One region of the Paenibacillus sp. W4I10 genome, then DNA from elsewhere that is predicted to be linked to it. Evidence: riboswitches for the same ligand, from Rfam matches in the RefSeq annotation. Region 1 holds a riboswitch; each other region holds the start of a gene.

Region 1 (4,216 bases):
ATGGCAATATTGGCAATCTCTTCATCCTGCAGTTTGCCCTTGAAGGAAGGCATACCACCTTTACCTTTGACAATCGTAGTGTAGATCTTCTCCAGATCATCCTGACTACCGATGTTTGCCAGAGCAGGTCCTACGCCACCTTGAAGCTGATCCCCGTGACAGGAGATACAATTGGCTTTGACCAGTGCTTCAGCCTGTCCGGCATCCAATGTTACTTCCGGCATGGTTGGCTTGGCTTCTTCAGCCACTTCTTCTTTCCCTGGAAGCGTAAACATTAAAACAATAGCTAAAGCGCATGCTGCAAAAAATACTCCGCTCATGATCCATTTGTGCATCCCTTATGTCCCCTCCAGAATGAAAGATCATCTAACCTGAAACTATCCATATCATTATAACGGAACCTGTACTGACATCATAGCATTTTGTGGGAAATTTTTGAACTAATCACATAACAAGGCGCAAATTTGGTTGTTTTGCAATGCATTTTAATCACGAGGCCCTTCATAAACCATACAGTGAAAGGGCTTTAAGCCGTTTGGGGTCTGTCGTTCGTATGTATCCTGGGTGACAAATCCACTCTTCAGATAGACTTGAATGGCACGAGCATTCCAAGTGAGCACTTCCAGATCGATCTCATTCTTCGGATTTCGGCGAATGGCTTCCTGTACAATGGCCGTGACAAAAGCTGTGCCTTGACCCTGACCACACAGCTCTGGATGCATGCCAAGGCCAATCCGGGTTACCCCTTGAAGTGGGAAGTATTGAGCAAACCCACATATACGATCGTTCTGATCCAGGACGATCGCATATTGCTCTTGCCGCAGCTGTGCATCTCCGAATTCCACTTCCAGAGCTTTCATCTGCTCCCAGGGGAGCCAGCTGTAGATATTGTAAGGCGGGTCATACTGCCAACTGCAGATAAGCTCCGCATGTTCTTCTCGCATGGGTACAACGTGAAACGTCACAGGGGTTTCCTTCATACACCTGCATGCTCCTTTCCTTGAAACAGAACTCTTTGTCCACTCTACAAAAGAGATGTTCATTTAGCAAGTCTTCCTTCCCAAGAAAAAAAATGAAACAAAAGTTCCGGTAATTCCGTTTATATTATAACGGGATGGGTAAAAACATCATAAGGGCACGGACAAACGAACGCAAAATGGACTTGCTGATGTCGCAGGATATACCCCGAGTATAACTTGCAATATAAATAAGGATTGAAGCACAAAAAAACCGCCGGATACATTCCTGCGGAGAATGTACCGGGCGGTTCTGTTATGCTTCTTGCTTCGTTCCAGTATGGTTAATGGTTACAGCATCATGTTGCTCAGCTTGTCCCTAGTCAAGGGCCAGTGATTCATATGCGTCCGTGCTCATAATCCGTTTCGCGCCAACATAACGATTGGCCCAATAGTTTTCACTCAATGCACTGATCGTAACGCCTTTGGAAGAAGAGGAGTGTGCGAACTTTCCATCCCCTACAAAGATTCCTACATGGGATACGCCTTTACCTGTTGTATTAAAGAACACCAGATCGCCAGCTCTCATTTCCATGCGGGATACGGAATCGCCCATGTCGAATTGGGAACTGGATTGGCGTGCCAAATCAATACCCAACTTGTCGAATACATACCGTGTAAATCCGGAGCAGTCAAAGCCGTTAAGCGTTGTTCCCCCACTTTTGTATGTAGTTCCCATTGCTGAATCAATTACTGTGTCCATCTTTGAATCTGCGAATGCGCTACCTGCACCAAGCGATAAAGCGAATGTGATGCTAAGTACAGCTGCGGTTAATTTCTTCTTGAACAAGAGATATTCCCCTTCCAACGCCTGCGAGGTTAGCTTAAGGATTCGGTTGAAGGTCCCCTATGATCCCTCTGTAGCAAGATCAATTCACCCATAACTGGTTCCCCCGCTTCCCAGGTGCCAGGAATTTGGCTATGCTAGTTATGCACCTGCGAAATCAAGAAATGACGATTTAATTTTAAGTAGTTACAAATATGAATGTAAAGATTACAAAGTTGTTACTAAAAACTCACTGCGATTATTGTAACAGAGGAGTACGGCTTTGGCAACGTTTAACAACAAATTTAGCAAAAAAAACCTCGACCTTTGACGGGGAAAGGTTGAGGTCTGCCTATTTATAAGTACATATTAGGCCATGAGTTTAACATGTGATGGTAACAATTTTTAAACTATGTGCTCTCACCTTTGGATATTTTGGACTGCCATAATCGGAAATGGCTGCATATTTTCCACAGACTTAATAGACATCTGGCAAGTGGATACGTCTGTTGTAGTATAAGTCCGGTAAGTCCCGTTAATAACCATGAGGCTGAAGTGAATGCCCCAAAGACGAGCAGGTGTACTCCGCCCAGCAGGAGTGCAATGCCGATTACAGCGGTGAGATGACGCAGTGCAATCCAGAGTGCTTTGAGAGTACCGTGAGCCCCGCCTTCTCCTTCTGGTGCCGACACACCGAACTGCATGTAGAGTATGGCATGGTGGATGATCCAACCATATACAATCCAGGCAGCAACATAAGGTATACCAGGCAAAAGTAATTGAAGGGAATGAAATCCGTCCATGAGAATCGAGTAGAGCTTCGGTATGAGCCAGTAGGCGGGCAGAAGTATCAATAAAGTACGTATGGTGTGAAGCAGCAGCATCGGTTTCCACAGATTTTTGATTCCGCGGACAAAGGGGATGCGCTCTTCTGTAGAATTAAAGTGCTGAAGTGAGTAGAGCAGTCCTGCCTGAATGAGGGGGCTGATCAACATGCGAACCAGCAGCATGCCCCCTAGAATCCATAGATAACGATGAACCTCCGGATGGGTAGACAGGTTAAGTTGACTTTCCATTTTGAACAAAAGTGTACTCAGCTCCCCTGCATCAGCATCTGGATAGCGCAGGAGCAGCGGGATGACAGCCGATTGTACCATTCGATAGAAGAAATATCCCCAAATGAGTTGATAGAGAAATAAGAGTGCGGCAATGAACATATGCTGACGGACGAGAAACCAGCCTTCACGTATTTTCGCTTTCACCGTTTCCACCTCACCATGACAGACCTCCGAATATGGCTTCTATTAGTTTGGTTACACTCATGCTCCAGCGGGACTTCGCCCGCTCATCCAGTCCGGATTTCAGGAAATTGTTCATATGGCGGTTCTCCAGCACGATCGAGTACAGGGGATCGGTCATGGCCCAGGATACGGGGGATGTGTGAGTTAATTTATAGGTGATGCGATCTTCTTTACCATTCCATTGCTTGGTGAGGATATGCCCGTCTTCAAAAGCAATGCGAACAGGAACGGCGTTGTAATCACTCCCTTTTTTTGCGATCGTCACGGATGACTCGTACAATGTTTGGCCGTCTTTCTGTACAGGCGTAACACGAATCTTCTCTACAGCAAAGTCAGCCATCCCGTTACCATAGACATATTGATCAAAATAATCAGACCAGGAAGTGCGGGTCACTTGTTCCACAACGTTCTGAAAATCAGCCGAAGTGGGATGTTTGAAGCGGTACTTCTTCACATAGGTAGAGAGAATACGTTCCATCTTTTTTGCACCGACTTGATGTTCGATACCAAGCAACACAAGCTTGCCACGTGTATAGACATTGGCTGCATACTCATTCTGTGAATCAAACTTCCAGGATTCTTGTGTTAAGGATGAAGGAGACGTAATCAGTCCCGATTGTACCGGCAGATTCGGTATCAATCCATATTCCTGCTCCATCAGTTTGTCTTCTGCATAAGAAGTGAACCCCTCATCCAGCCAGGCTTCCTCGAATTCGTTGCTGGCAACCATGCCGTAGAAGTACTGGTGTCCAATCTCGTGGACTACGGTACGTTCCAGGTCATAACCTGGGGTAGTATCATCGGCTCCAAAGGCCGTAACTAGCGTAGGGTATTCCATACCTCCAGCACCGTTCCCCGCTTTGGGTGGAACTACAATGGATAAGGTTGCGTAAGGATACGGGCCAAACCATTTGCTATAATTAGCTAGTGCGGCCTTCGCGGCGTAGAAATAACGTTCTTTCAGATCCTGATGAGCAGGGTCCAGATATAACTTGATTCGTACACCAGGCACATTGGGTGCGGAGAATGGCTCCTCTGCGTACACAAAATCGGGTGAGGCTGCCCATGCGAAGTCATGCACATCATCGGCGTAGAATTGATAGACCTTTTCTCCGTTCTTCACCACGGCTTGC
Region 2 (4,216 bases), 2.1 Mb from region 1:
GCCAAAAATTCGTTCTGCAAAATGGTAATGCCTCCACGGTGTCCTCATGGATTACGGACAGCAGTCGCAACCTGGCAAGCGGGGCCTCGCTTAACGTATCCAATGGAGCCTTCACGGCACAGCTCCCACCTCAAAGCGTAACAACGTTTGTTGCCAACATTACTGGCGGGAATAACGGCGGAAATACAGGTAGTGGCACTACTTATGAAGCCGAGACCGGAACAACTCTTACGGATGCTACCATTGAAACGATCTACCCAGGTTACACTGGCTCCGGGTATGTTAACTTCAATGCAATGACTGGTTCAGCCATTCAATGGAACGCCATTAACAATACGATTACAGGCACCAAAAATGTAAAGTTTCGTTATGCGCTGGAAAGCGGCACTCGGAACATCGACATTTTTGTGAACGGAACCAAAGTCATTAGCAACGAGCCCTTTCCGGCTACGGGAAGCTGGTCCACATGGGTTGAAAAAACAATACAGGTCCCCATGAACACGGGGACCAATACATTGAAAGTGGTCACCACCGGATCCGAAGGACCGAATATTGACAGCGTTAATGTTACCGCAGCACAATAAACGTTCCGTATGGCTAATGGAAGACATTTGCTGTACGTGCAGCTAAGCACTAAGTACTCAAATCTAAGTTAATGTTATATCAAAAAATGCAAAAAAAGACTCCTTAAGCGTTAGCTTAAGGAGTCTTTTTATTAGATGCGGTCGAGAGGACTCGAACCTCCACGGGGGTTAGCCCACACGGACCTGAACCGTGCGCGTCTGCCAATTCCGCCACGACCGCATATTGTATCTCCGTGATCAATATCGGCGACAAGAAATAATATATCATGCGGAATCTATCATGTCAACACTGAAAATAATAACAATAAAACCCGAACCAGACGTCCATGTCGATTCGGGTTTTACCTTTAACTATTAATAGCTTGGTTCATTAAAACGGAAGCATACTGCAAATTACAGCTTGGAAGGCCAGTTGCCATACCATGCGTAACCGCCTCTTCTTTCTTTATCAATATCACTTAATTTGTATTTAACTACCCCGTCACGACCAATAAAGATTGGTCTATCCGTTCCTATCTCATAGAAGCGTGCCCAAATTGGTGCAGCTTTGGAATCAGCGATAATTTTACTATCTCCATTAGCTCTTTCATATTTGTACCCCGTAATTTTCACCTTGTTAAACCAAGCCTCCGCTCCTTTAATGGATGCGGTAATTTTAGCGTTAGCAGGTCTGGTTTTCAGAAATTTAACAATCGTTACACTCTCTCCAGCTGTCAGCGATGGCACTTCGTAGATTCTTGCGCTCGCTGGTTTAAGGGAACTGGAATCATGTTGTTGTCCCCATGCTGTCAGCTTACCACCTGAAACGACTTGTGTATTCAAAATCGCCTCCACACCTTTGGCAACTGAATTTTTACTACGGTTAGCAAGTGTGCTGTCGATAAACGAGAAATCACCTTTGCGTGCTGCTACTTCATCCAGCATGATCATTACATTAATCATGGCATCATCATTGTAGGTAATGTGCTTGTGATATCCGGAGCTTTGGTAAACTTGTGGCCATCCGCCGTTTGAATACTGCATGTTGATCAAAAAGTTAATTCCTTTGATTGCAGCTGTGGAGTATCGCGGATCATTTGTCTTTTTAAATTCCTTCGCCAATCTTCTAATTTCTGAGTATGTAGCCTTGTTGTCAATCGTGGACTTCGCCCACTCTCCACTTGTCTGTTTATAATCTTTTCTCCAACCTCCATCCGGCAGCTGGTTCTTCAAAATATCAGAAATACTCGCTGTAGTACCCGATGCATCCGCAGCAGATACCGTCCCTACAGGAAGAACTGCCATTCCAACTGCTGAGAACACCATCGTACATGCCAGGACAAAAGTAATTATTTTCTTCGCTTTCAAATGTAACACTCTCCTATGTTCATTTTTATAAATCTTCCACTTCTACTTTACCTATGATATACGCCCCCAAACCTCCTTTATTTGTATTTATCGCATAATAAAATCAATTTTAATCCAATATGTGGATTGGATAATCAGATAATATGCAAAAATTCGATTTTTGTCAATATATGCAACTTAATGAATATAATCTCTCTAATTCTACATAACGGGATAGTTCTTTTAACTCATGACAAACCTATTTATTTATCCAAATTCGTCTTAAACGAATCATTAATGACGTTTTTGTCATGAATGATTCCCAAACTTGATCCCTTCTTTCATATAAAAACCTTAATTCCGCTAACATTGAGGTATTACGAAGGGTTTTAAATGGGTTTGACAATTACGCATTTATGCAATATAGTTTCAAATAGTTACAAAAACTTAATTATTCATTGCCGAGTTTCATGTTTGAAAACGGGGGAACCAATTTGGGTGAATTATTCTTATACATAGGAAATATAGGGAACCTTCTACCGAACCCTTAGCTAACTCCGTAGGCATCGAAGGGAGAACATTGATTTTGAAAAAACTGATTATCTCCATTTTTGGAGCAGCTGTATTATTTACATCCGGGGCAACAAGCACAGAGGCAAGCAGTATCAACTCCGTAGTGAACAACATGACAGGTATACCTTACAAATGGGGTGGCACGACTGTAGCCGGCTTCGACTGTTCTGGTTTTATGAGATATCTTTTCAACAAATACAGCATTGAATTGCCACGTACTTCACAGCAGCAAGCCAAAGCAGGTACGCCTGTATCGAAAAGCAACATTCGCACAGGTGATCTGGTGTTCTTCAATACGATGGGCAAAGGCATTTCACATACAGGTGTATATATCGGCGGCGGACAATTCGCTCATGCCTCCAGCAGTAAAGGTGTAAGCATCACGAAGTTATCGAATCCATACTTCAATGATCGTTACGTAACAGCACGTCGGGTAACTGGACAGTTTATGTATGATAAAATGTTAGGTAAAATGTAATTCACATACAAAAAGGCATCGGTTATTAACCGGATGCCTTTTTTGTTTAACCATTTTTTGTCTTCAACTGCTTTCTTAAACAATGTAAAATGTTTTAGGAAATAAAAGGAGATGAGGAGAACAATTGAAAAAGTTAATGTTTGTTTTAAGTTTTGCTATTTTAGTAATAGGTAGTTTAGGTTGCAGTAGTGAGAACGAAAAAGATTTTAGAGATGTTTCATGGGGGACCAAGATCGACAAAGTCATTTCAGCCGAAGAAAAGAATGGGAACTCAGGCTATGAAGAGGACGTACATAATGAACATGAGAAAAGTATCGAATATTCTAATCTTGTAGTTCTGGGTAAGAAAGCAGATGCCAAATACGTTTTTATTGATTTATTAGACAATGATAGCATTCTGGAAAAGATGGAAGAAGGAAAGGAATTATCAGAGGAATTAAATAACCCCAATACAACAGAAACAAGGAAAGAAGAGATATACAAAATAATGGACCAGCGCCTTGAAGAAATGGAAAATGCAGCAGATGAATATCCATTAGATGACTTCTTGCTCCACGAGGCCACATATTATTTTGGTATGTTAAATAGTCAGGATTCTGATGAAATTCTGGAAGAGCTAACGAATAAATATGGTCAGCCTGGAAGTAAGACCTTCGATAATTCCATTACATATTTCTGGGATACTGATCGCTCTAAGATTGAATTTCGTCCTGAACGGTACTCCACAATAAACTATACAGCAAACTACTCCGTTATGGAGAAATTTGCTGATGTGGACAAGTATAATAAAAAAGCAAACAGTAAAGAAAGTAAAAACGATCTTTAAAAAAGCAGGGTTATACTCCCATATTGAAGGGAAGTATAACCCTGTTACTGTTTCACAATGTTTTTTTATATTAATGCAGTGCCTTTTGCACTCGCATCGCACCCTGAGACAGGGCATGTCCTCCTCCAACAGCTCCGGCCACGGCTACGGTCTCCATAATCTCCTGATCTGTTGCTCCCTTGGCACGGGCTTCTTCTACATGGTAGAAGGTACATACCTCATTGTTGGCAAACAATCCAATACCAAGCGCAATTAGCTGTTTTGTCTTGGCATCAATCACGCCAGGTTGGAAACATTCTCCGGTAAACTCATGATATGACTTCACCACACCTGGCAGTACATCGCTTAATGCTCCAATCTGATCCTTGTAGGCATGAACTTTATCATTCATCAATGTCATGGCTCGTAGCACACCCTCTCGGCTATAGT
Region 3 (4,216 bases), 1.5 Mb from region 1:
TCAGCATGCCTGTTGTCATGATGTTATGGATTCTGTGTGAACTGGCCATTGCAGCTACCGATCTGGCTGAGGTCATAGGTTCTGCCATCGCATTAAAGCTGTTATTTAACATACCCATGTTATACGGCGTTATCATCACTGCAGTTGATGTACTCCTGATTCTTGTACTGCAAAACAAAGGCTTCCGCGCTTTGGAAACTCTCGTCATTGTGCTGATGGCAACCATTGCCCTCTGCTTCGGTATTGACCTGTTTCTGGCAAAACCGGATATGGGCGGTGTTCTCCATGGTTTTGTACCAAATGTTGAGATTCTGCAAAACCCGGCTATGCTCTATATTGCCATTGGTATTATAGGAGCAACCGTGATGCCGCATAATCTGTATCTGCATTCTTCCATTGTGCAGACGCGTCAGATCGAACAGACACCACAGGGTAAAAAAGAAGCTATTCGGTACTCGACCATGGATTCTACAATCGCGTTGACACTCGCCCTGTTCATCAATGCGGCCATCCTGATTGTATCTGCTGCTGTATTCCACAGTGCTGGTATGACGCAGGTTGCCGAGATCGCAGATGCCTATCATCTGCTGACACCTCTATTGGGTACTACGGTTGCAAGTATTCTGTTCGGTGTGGCGCTATTAGCATCAGGTCAGAACTCTACCCTTACAGGTACACTCGCTGGGCAGATCGTTATGGAAGGTTTCCTGAACATTCGAATTCCGGCTTGGCTGCGCAGACTGGTCACACGTCTGATCGCCATCATCCCGGCGGTAATTGTGACAGCCATTGCAGGAGAACATGGCACAGAAGAACTGCTCATTTTGAGCCAGGTCGTGCTGTCTCTTCAATTGCCCTTTGCTGTAATTCCCCTGGTGATGTTCACAAGTGATAAAAAAAGCATGGGTGCATTCGCCAACAAAATGTGGCTCAAAATCATCTCATGGTTCATTGCAGCTGTTATCGTTGTGCTGAATGTATATCTGATCATTCAAACGATCCGGCTATTCTAATCTCGTTCTAATCGACTAAATACTAAAAAGGCTGATCAACTCTGGTATGCAATACCCAAGTTGATCAGCCTTTATTGTTGCAATACAGCAACATGTTTCCTTTTATAGTAAAACTCAAACTCCAATAAACAACCATCTAAATCTAATCCTGATTTGGTATCAGTAATGGCAGGAGTTGATCCAATGAATCCACAGTCCAATCCGCACGTTTGTCATCCGATAGTTCTGGCTGGAATCTTCCGTAACCCTGCATAATTCGAATCGTACGCATGCCCAGCTTCCGAGCAGGTATAATGTCGTTATCGATCCGATCGCCGATCATGACGGCTTCCTCCGGTTTACAACCGGCCTGCTTCAAGGCCACAGCGTATAACTCAGGGTCTGGCTTGGACACTCCTTCTTCAGCCGAACATGCCAGAACATCAACATACTTCCGCAACCCGTAGCTCTCCAGTCTCTCTTCCGTTCCAGGACTCTGATTGGCAATAATACCAATGCGATAATGCCGTGACAACTGCTGAAGAACGGAATCCGCTGAAGGAAAAGGACGTTCAAGATCTTTTTGAAACTTCAACTTGTCCTGAATCTGTTTCTGGTGTCCCTCGTCTTCAACAAATGTGCGAATCGCCACTCTCATAGGCCATTGCTCATATTTCTGGTAACAGTTCGCGAACAGTTCGCGTACCGCCTCAATCTTCACCGGATACCCCAATGCACAGGCTTCGCGGACGAACTGTCCGATAATATCATCAACCGGCTCCCATTCATCCACCAGCGTATCTCCAACATCAAAAAACAACCATTTCAATCCACCTACATCCGGCACGCCAATTCCTCCTTGTAAGCCACAGGTGATTCCTGATCCTAATCTAAAAGTTCGCGTTCACCTTTAAACCCATAAAAAAGAAGACTCACCATCATGCATGAGTCTCCTCAAACTTCCGTTTATCGATACATTCAATTATAACAGGCACCTTACACCTGAGCAATCACAAGCTATGGCATTAACCATTGAGGAGAAAGCCAACTTCCCCATTGAGCGAATATACAATCCGGTCTGCGCCCATGCCCCGATAGATGCCCTTAGGATGACTCTGCTCCGTAATGACGCACAGGGATTTCGATGTCCATGAACGGCAGATCTGTAAATAACGACAGGTCAGATTCAGGCTGTTCTCGAAAATAAACACGTTGCCTACGCTGCCCTGCGGCAAAAACCATTTTTGAGCTGCAGCCGTATTCATGCGAATGACATGTTCTACTCCGATTCTACGGAGTCTGCGCTCTTCCCCTGCACTGTTGGTTAGAACGGCAAACGGCATTTTTTTGTACATCAGCAATTTGATAAATTTGCGTCCTGCTTCATTTGGAGCAGTCACTAAGATCATCTCAGTATCCATCATTCGTTCCTCCCTTGGCGTGAAAAGACAACAAAAAAGAAGCGTGGGGGACCAAGGCCTCCCGAACGCTTCTTAAATAACCCATGGCGAAAACACCATGAACCAGCGTACGGCTTGTTGCCTCTCCCTTTAACGCTTACGAGGTTAGCTGACGGATTCGGGCGCGAGAGTCGCCCTATTTCCGGCTGTCACCGGAAAATTCACCCCATGAATGCCTACTGTCCTGGACAGCGCATTCTGTTGGTTCCCCCGTTTTCCACTCATCAATGAATGGAAACTCAGCGATTAAAACATCGTTCGTATATCTTAAGGATAAGATCGAGCGATATTATCGTTTGTTACGTTTTTCAGGTACAATTTAGTTTAAATTGAAATTACGTTATGAATCATACACCCGCGTCATGACGGTGTAAAGTCCGTACAGATCACCGAATCGACAGATTTTCGGCAATACTCACATATAATAGCGCTTACAATAAGGTCATACTCTATCCATCTCTTTAAATCTATCTATTTCTCACTCTGACGAAAATCACTTCGCAATTCATTCACGTATTCTGCACAACTTGCCTGTTTTGATGCTTATAACACCATATTAGTTTTGCAATATTTAATTGTAACCAATATAATATAAGAAAGAGTAAATAAATGGAGGCGATTTAGATGACAGTCTACGATTACAAAGTGAATACCCTTCGCGGTCAAGAAGTTGAAATGTCCGACTACCGTGACAAAGTGCTCCTGATTGTGAATACGGCAAGCTCATGCGGACTTACCCCTCAATTCAAAGGTCTGCAAGAACTGCAAGACAAGTTTCAAGATGCTCCATTTGAAGTTCTTGGTTTCCCAAGCAACCAGTTTGCACAGGAAAAAGGATCTTCCGACGATATTGCCGAGTTCTGTCAGATGAATTATGGCGTAAGCTTCCCTATGTTTGAGAAAATTGATGTGAACGGCTCAAGCGCTCACCCTCTCTTCCAGCACCTTAGCACAGAAGCTCCTGGCCTGCTCGGCTCCAAAGCAATCAAATGGAATTTCACCAAATTCCTCGTGGATCAGAACGGAGAGGTAATTAAACGTTATGCTCCCAAAACAACACCGGACAAGATTGAAGAAGATATCAAAAACTTGCTGCAAAAATAATACATTGGCCACCCACAGCCGGAAGGTAGAGCAGTCTTGCCCCGGTAATGGATGGCTTTTTTTCTCAACTTTGATGTCATACTGTTCGAAAAAGACAAAAAAAAGAAGCTTTCCAATAACGGAAAGCTTCTTTTTAATCGTTCATATGATGCGGTCGAGAGGACTCGAACCTCCACGGGCATACGCCCACTACCCCCTCAAGATAGCGTGTCTGCCATTCCACCACGACCGCATGTCGTAAATAATCGGCAACAGAATTGATTATACCGGGTTCAGAACTAAAAGTAAAGTATTTTTTAATACTACTTTTTCAGCTAGGCATTTTCATCAAAAATCGCATAATCTCGTCATCTTTACCCATGAACTGCATATTATTAGATTTGATCCCCTCTTTTTCGGTAAGAGCCGATCTTGTTGATTCATTTATATGTAGTCCTTCCTTATATATGGCCCTCCCTGCACTTCGCCACAAAAATAACATAATGAGTTATATAAAATAACACAAATATTAAATTCCAGATTTAATCCATTAAATTTCACTGATACCATTGACAAAAAGCGGACATTTATGGGATGATAACTATCATATAATTCGGACTTTTAAACATAAAGCAAACAAAAAGGAATATTAATGTTACTTTAAGTGACATTTAACGAACA
Region 4 (4,216 bases), 3.9 Mb from region 1:
TATCCAACCATGGCAGAACTTGAAAATGCGAAAATTGGCGTTCAGAAAGGCTCCATTCAGGAAACGATCGGACAGAGTATTCCAGGAGCGAAGCTTACTGCGCTTGATAAAATCTCGGATATCGTGCTTCAACTGCAAACAAAACGCATTGACGCGGCAATCGTTGAAGATACCGTTGCTGCAGGTTATCTGGACGATATCATTGGACTTGCTGCTGCTGTTCCGGACGAAGAGCAAGCAGAAGCGGCAATCGGGATTCGCAAAGGTAATACCGAGCTGCTAGCTGCAGTAAATGGAACACTGGAGCGATTGAAAAGTGAAGATAAAATCAATCAGATGGTGACGGACGCCAGCCTCTTGATGGCGGATAAAGCGAACAAATCACAAAATATTTTCCAAGTATTCTGGGAATATAAAAGTTTCTATGCTACAGGTGTAGGATACACACTTCTGTTGTCTGCACTTGGGGTTATCTTCGGGGTAATTATTGGATTGATCATCTGTTTGTTCCGTTTGCATGACGCTGCAATCTTGCGCTGGATCGGTACTGCTTACGTTGAAGTGATCCGTGGCACACCGATGCTGGTACAATTGATGATTATTTACTATGGTTTTTCCCTGAGCTTTGGCATTAACTTCACTGCACTTCAGGCAGGTATCATTACACTTTCAATCAATAGTGGTGCCTATCTGGCGGAGATTTTCCGTGCGGGTATCCAAGGTGTGGATCGTGGTCAGTTGGAGGCAGCGCGTTCATTAGGTATGGGCAGAGGCGCCGCGATGCGTTATATCATATTGCCACAAGCCTTCAAAGCTGTATTACCAGCGATCGGTAATGAATTCATAACTATCATTAAAGAATCCTCCATTATCTCCGTTATCGGTATGGTGGATATTATGTATCAGGCAAGTGTAGTCAAAAACATTACGTACCAAGGATTGAGTCCATTTTTGATTGCAGCAGCCATCTACTTTGTAATGACGTTCATTTTGTCCAAGCTGCTGGGACGACTGGAAAGGAAGTTGAGTGCAAGTGATAGACGTTAGACAATTACACAAATCTTATGGTAATAACGATGTGCTTAAGGGCATTAACGTGACGATTGGCAAAGGTGAGGTTGTTGTGGTCATCGGCCCTTCCGGTTCAGGTAAAAGTACATTCTTGCGTTGTTTGAACCTGCTGGAAAAGCCTACCTCGGGAGAGATTGATTTTGAAGGCGTGTCAATCACGGACCCCAAACACAATATTAACGCAACTCGTGAGAAAATGGGCATGGTGTTTCAGCACTTCAACCTGTTCCCACACAAAACGGTAGAGCAAAACATCACGATTGCTCCGATTAAAGTGAAGAAACAATCCACTCAGGAAGCGGAGAAAATTGCCGCTGATCTGCTTAACACCGTGGGCTTGTACGATAAAAAAGATACATTCCCGAATCAGCTGTCCGGTGGACAGAAGCAGCGGATCGCCATTGCAAGAGCATTGGCCATGCAGCCGCATGTGATGCTGTTTGACGAGCCTACTTCGGCACTGGACCCCGAGATGGTCGGTGAAGTGCTGGATGTCATGAAACGTCTTGCAGAAGGCGGGATGACCATGGTCATCGTAACGCATGAGATGGGTTTTGCACGTGAAGTGGGAGACCGGATCCTGTTCATGGATGGCGGGGTTATTGTAGAAGAGGGAACACCAGATGAGGTGTTTGGAGCACCGAAAAATTCACGTACACGTGATTTTCTTGCCAAAGTACTCTAAATGAAGTAATTCAAATAGCGTTACTGACTTCGAGTCGGTAACGCTATTTTTTATGCGCATTAATCACTTAAAGATTCGAAATGTAACTTTTCTGTTACCAAATATAAAGAAGTCGGTTCGCCCAAATTTTCTGAATTATCCAGTATTCTTACAGTTGATGACATGCTAAAAACCATTTGGCAAGAATTACTACAAGTTCAGGTTACAAAATTGTGATATATTGAACTCTGCCGAAACTACCGGACAGGGAGTGCGGGGGATGTAACGATGCAGATTGTGCAGGGGGAAGAACTACAGCACACTGCTTGGGGTGAATTAGGGGTACATAACGTTTCAAATGTAATGAAGAACCTATAGGGTGGGCTCCTCATCCGAATCCGACAACTAACTTCGCAGGCATAATGAGGGAGGAAGACCATGATTAACAAGAAACGTATAGCCAAAACAGCAGTAGCATTATTGACAACAGCAATGCTCATTCAAGCCGTTCCGGCTCACGCCGATTCAGTTCATGTGGCCAAAGAAGGGGATACCTTCTACACCTTATCAAAACAATATGGAGTAGCAATGAACACGTTGGTTAAAGCAAACAACGACATTTCACCTTACAACATTTATGGTGGTTTGAAAATTACGATTCCCGGTAAGGCAAACAATGTAGCTGCCGCGGCGACGGAGAGCAAGACCCAAGCCAAAACAGTTACCACAGCGAGCTTGGACGTTAATGCAGATAACAAAGTGGTTCAGGCCTGGGGTAAAACATTCGATTACAGCAAAGCTGTGAACGTAAAAGCAACGGCATACTCTGCAGATCCGTCTGAAAATGGAGGCTGGGGTGCAGTCGATTATTTCGGAAATGACCTTGAACTGGGTACGATTGCAGTTGATCCAAGTGTAATTCCACTCGGAACCAAAGTACTGGTAACTGGTCACAGCCATCCAGGATTGCCAAAAAAAGCTTTTGTAGCCACAGCACGTGATGTGGGCGGTGCAATCAAGGGTCACCGGATTGATATCTTTATCCCGGGTAGCAAACAGTCTGTAAGCTCATTTGGTTTTCAGGATATCGAGCTGTACATTCTGAAGTAGAGAGAAAATAAAATTTAAAATGAATTCAAACAGGGTGTCTGCCAGTCGCTAATTCGCGATTGAACAGCACCCTTTTAATATTCTCATTTATTTGCTATCACGGTCATTCTAATCTTTGGCCTTTGGCAATCCCAGCATTTCGTCCAAGGTGACCAGTTCATATCCCCGATTACGCAATTCCTCAATGATTTCAGGCAAAGCCTCAATCGTACCGTTCAGATTTGATCCTACACCGCCTCCAGCATGTTGTAGAACGATGGAGCCAGGCTTCACGGCAGACAGGATGTTATCTTTCACCTGTTCCTTTGAAAGGCCTTTCCAGTCCAGGGAGTCTACGTTCCAGTTCACAATGCTATAGTGTTGTTTGGCAGCCCATCTCAGCTGTTCTTCATTAATGTCTCCATAAGGCGGCCGAATCATCTTGGGCGTATATCCCGCCAAACGTTGAATAATATCTCCGGTATGTAGAATTTGTTTACGAAAGGCATTCATCGACAGCTTACTGAATTCAGGATGATTGTAGCTGTGATTACCAACCATGTGCCCTTCCTTAACGATGCGTTTCACCAGATCCGGATGTTTCTCAGCACGACTACCCACGATGAAGAATGTAGCTCTGACATTGTATTTCTTCAATACATCCAGCACTTGGGGAGTAAATCGTGGATCAGGTACATCATCAAAAGTCAGTGCAACCTTCTTGGTTGAAGGACCATTGGTTTTGAACGTATCGGCATATTTTTGACGTAACTGTCCCAATGTCAGTTGTTTTTCTTCCGTAGAATCCGAACCTGATACTGATTCACTTGGCGGGCTTGAACCATCCCGTGATGAAACTGGAGCATGATATCCCCCGAGAAAAATAACGATAACCATCAGCATAATGAGGCGTACACGCATAATAACGGCCTCCTTTTCCAAAATGACGTTCTCCTTGGTATGCCCGGGGGTCTCATAAAATATGCGTAGTGTGAGAAGTTTCATTGCGGATTTAGCTTATGACAGCCATAATTCCTCCATATAAAACATATAGAAAAGGATAGGTGGATAGGATATGAGTACATATGATTTGAAATCCATACGTTTACAGGTGATTGAAGCAGGAGAGGATAAGGTTTTTCTCGTTACCGGAGGAAAGGCGCATATTGGTGCCGTAGCCACGTTCTACGTGGATCATGAGCGCGTCAGCGGGACGACGGTACATATTCCGGGGCATAAGGAACAAGAGCTGTGTGAGCGGCTTGCCCGAAAGGCTGCCCTGCAGCTGAAAGTAACCGTTACGGTGATCATGGGTATTCATTTTGATTCCATCACGCGGATGCAGATCGACGAAATCGTGCAGACTGCAGAGAGGTTGATGGAGGATCATCT

What was found. Region 1 has a riboswitch for cyclic di-AMP ahead of QF049_RS22885 (C40 family peptidase). Riboswitches for the same ligand answer to the same signal wherever they lie in the genome.
Region 2: another riboswitch for cyclic di-AMP. It lies ahead of QF049_RS12995 (C40 family peptidase); the one in region 1 lies ahead of QF049_RS22885 (C40 family peptidase).
Region 3: another riboswitch for cyclic di-AMP. It lies ahead of QF049_RS16380 (HAD family hydrolase); the one in region 1 lies ahead of QF049_RS22885 (C40 family peptidase).
Region 4: another riboswitch for cyclic di-AMP. It lies ahead of QF049_RS05585 (3D domain-containing protein); the one in region 1 lies ahead of QF049_RS22885 (C40 family peptidase).

Annotation. Positions count from the first base shown of each region.
Region 1 covers NZ_JAUSXX010000001.1:5,075,754-5,079,969, reverse strand. The annotation lists gene QF049_RS22895 (c-type cytochrome) at 1-335, opposite strand, end outside; gene QF049_RS22890 (GNAT family N-acetyltransferase) at 486-980, opposite strand; gene QF049_RS22885 (C40 family peptidase) at 1,336-1,806, opposite strand; cyclic di-AMP (ydaO/yuaA leader) riboswitch at 1,810-1,947, opposite strand; gene QF049_RS22880 (hypothetical protein) at 2,193-3,044, opposite strand; gene QF049_RS22875 (M1 family metallopeptidase) at 3,055-4,216, opposite strand, start outside.
Region 2 covers NZ_JAUSXX010000001.1:2,941,515-2,945,730, forward strand. The annotation lists gene xynC (glucuronoarabinoxylan endo-1,4-beta-xylanase XynC) at 1-584, shown strand, start outside; tRNA gene QF049_RS12985 (tRNA-Leu) at 721-804, opposite strand; gene pelA (pectate lyase) at 978-1,931, opposite strand; cyclic di-AMP (ydaO/yuaA leader) riboswitch at 2,360-2,491, shown strand; gene QF049_RS12995 (C40 family peptidase) at 2,497-2,961, shown strand; gene QF049_RS13000 (hypothetical protein) at 3,086-3,787, shown strand; gene QF049_RS13005 (carboxymuconolactone decarboxylase family protein) at 3,858-4,187, opposite strand.
Region 3 covers NZ_JAUSXX010000001.1:3,620,474-3,624,689, forward strand. The annotation lists gene QF049_RS16370 (Nramp family divalent metal transporter) at 1-1,013, shown strand, start outside; gene QF049_RS16375 (HAD family hydrolase) at 1,156-1,839, opposite strand; gene QF049_RS16380 (HAD family hydrolase) at 2,018-2,416, opposite strand; cyclic di-AMP (ydaO/yuaA leader) riboswitch at 2,532-2,707, opposite strand; gene QF049_RS16385 (glutathione peroxidase) at 3,077-3,556, shown strand; tRNA gene QF049_RS16390 (tRNA-Leu) at 3,706-3,788, opposite strand.
Region 4 covers NZ_JAUSXX010000001.1:1,210,558-1,214,773, forward strand. The annotation lists gene QF049_RS05575 (ABC transporter substrate-binding protein/permease) at 1-1,047, shown strand, start outside; gene QF049_RS05580 (amino acid ABC transporter ATP-binding protein) at 1,034-1,756, shown strand; cyclic di-AMP (ydaO/yuaA leader) riboswitch at 1,975-2,171, shown strand; gene QF049_RS05585 (3D domain-containing protein) at 2,174-2,845, shown strand; gene QF049_RS05590 (polysaccharide deacetylase family protein) at 2,954-3,745, opposite strand; gene lpdD (prenylated flavin chaperone LpdD) at 3,900-4,216, shown strand, end outside.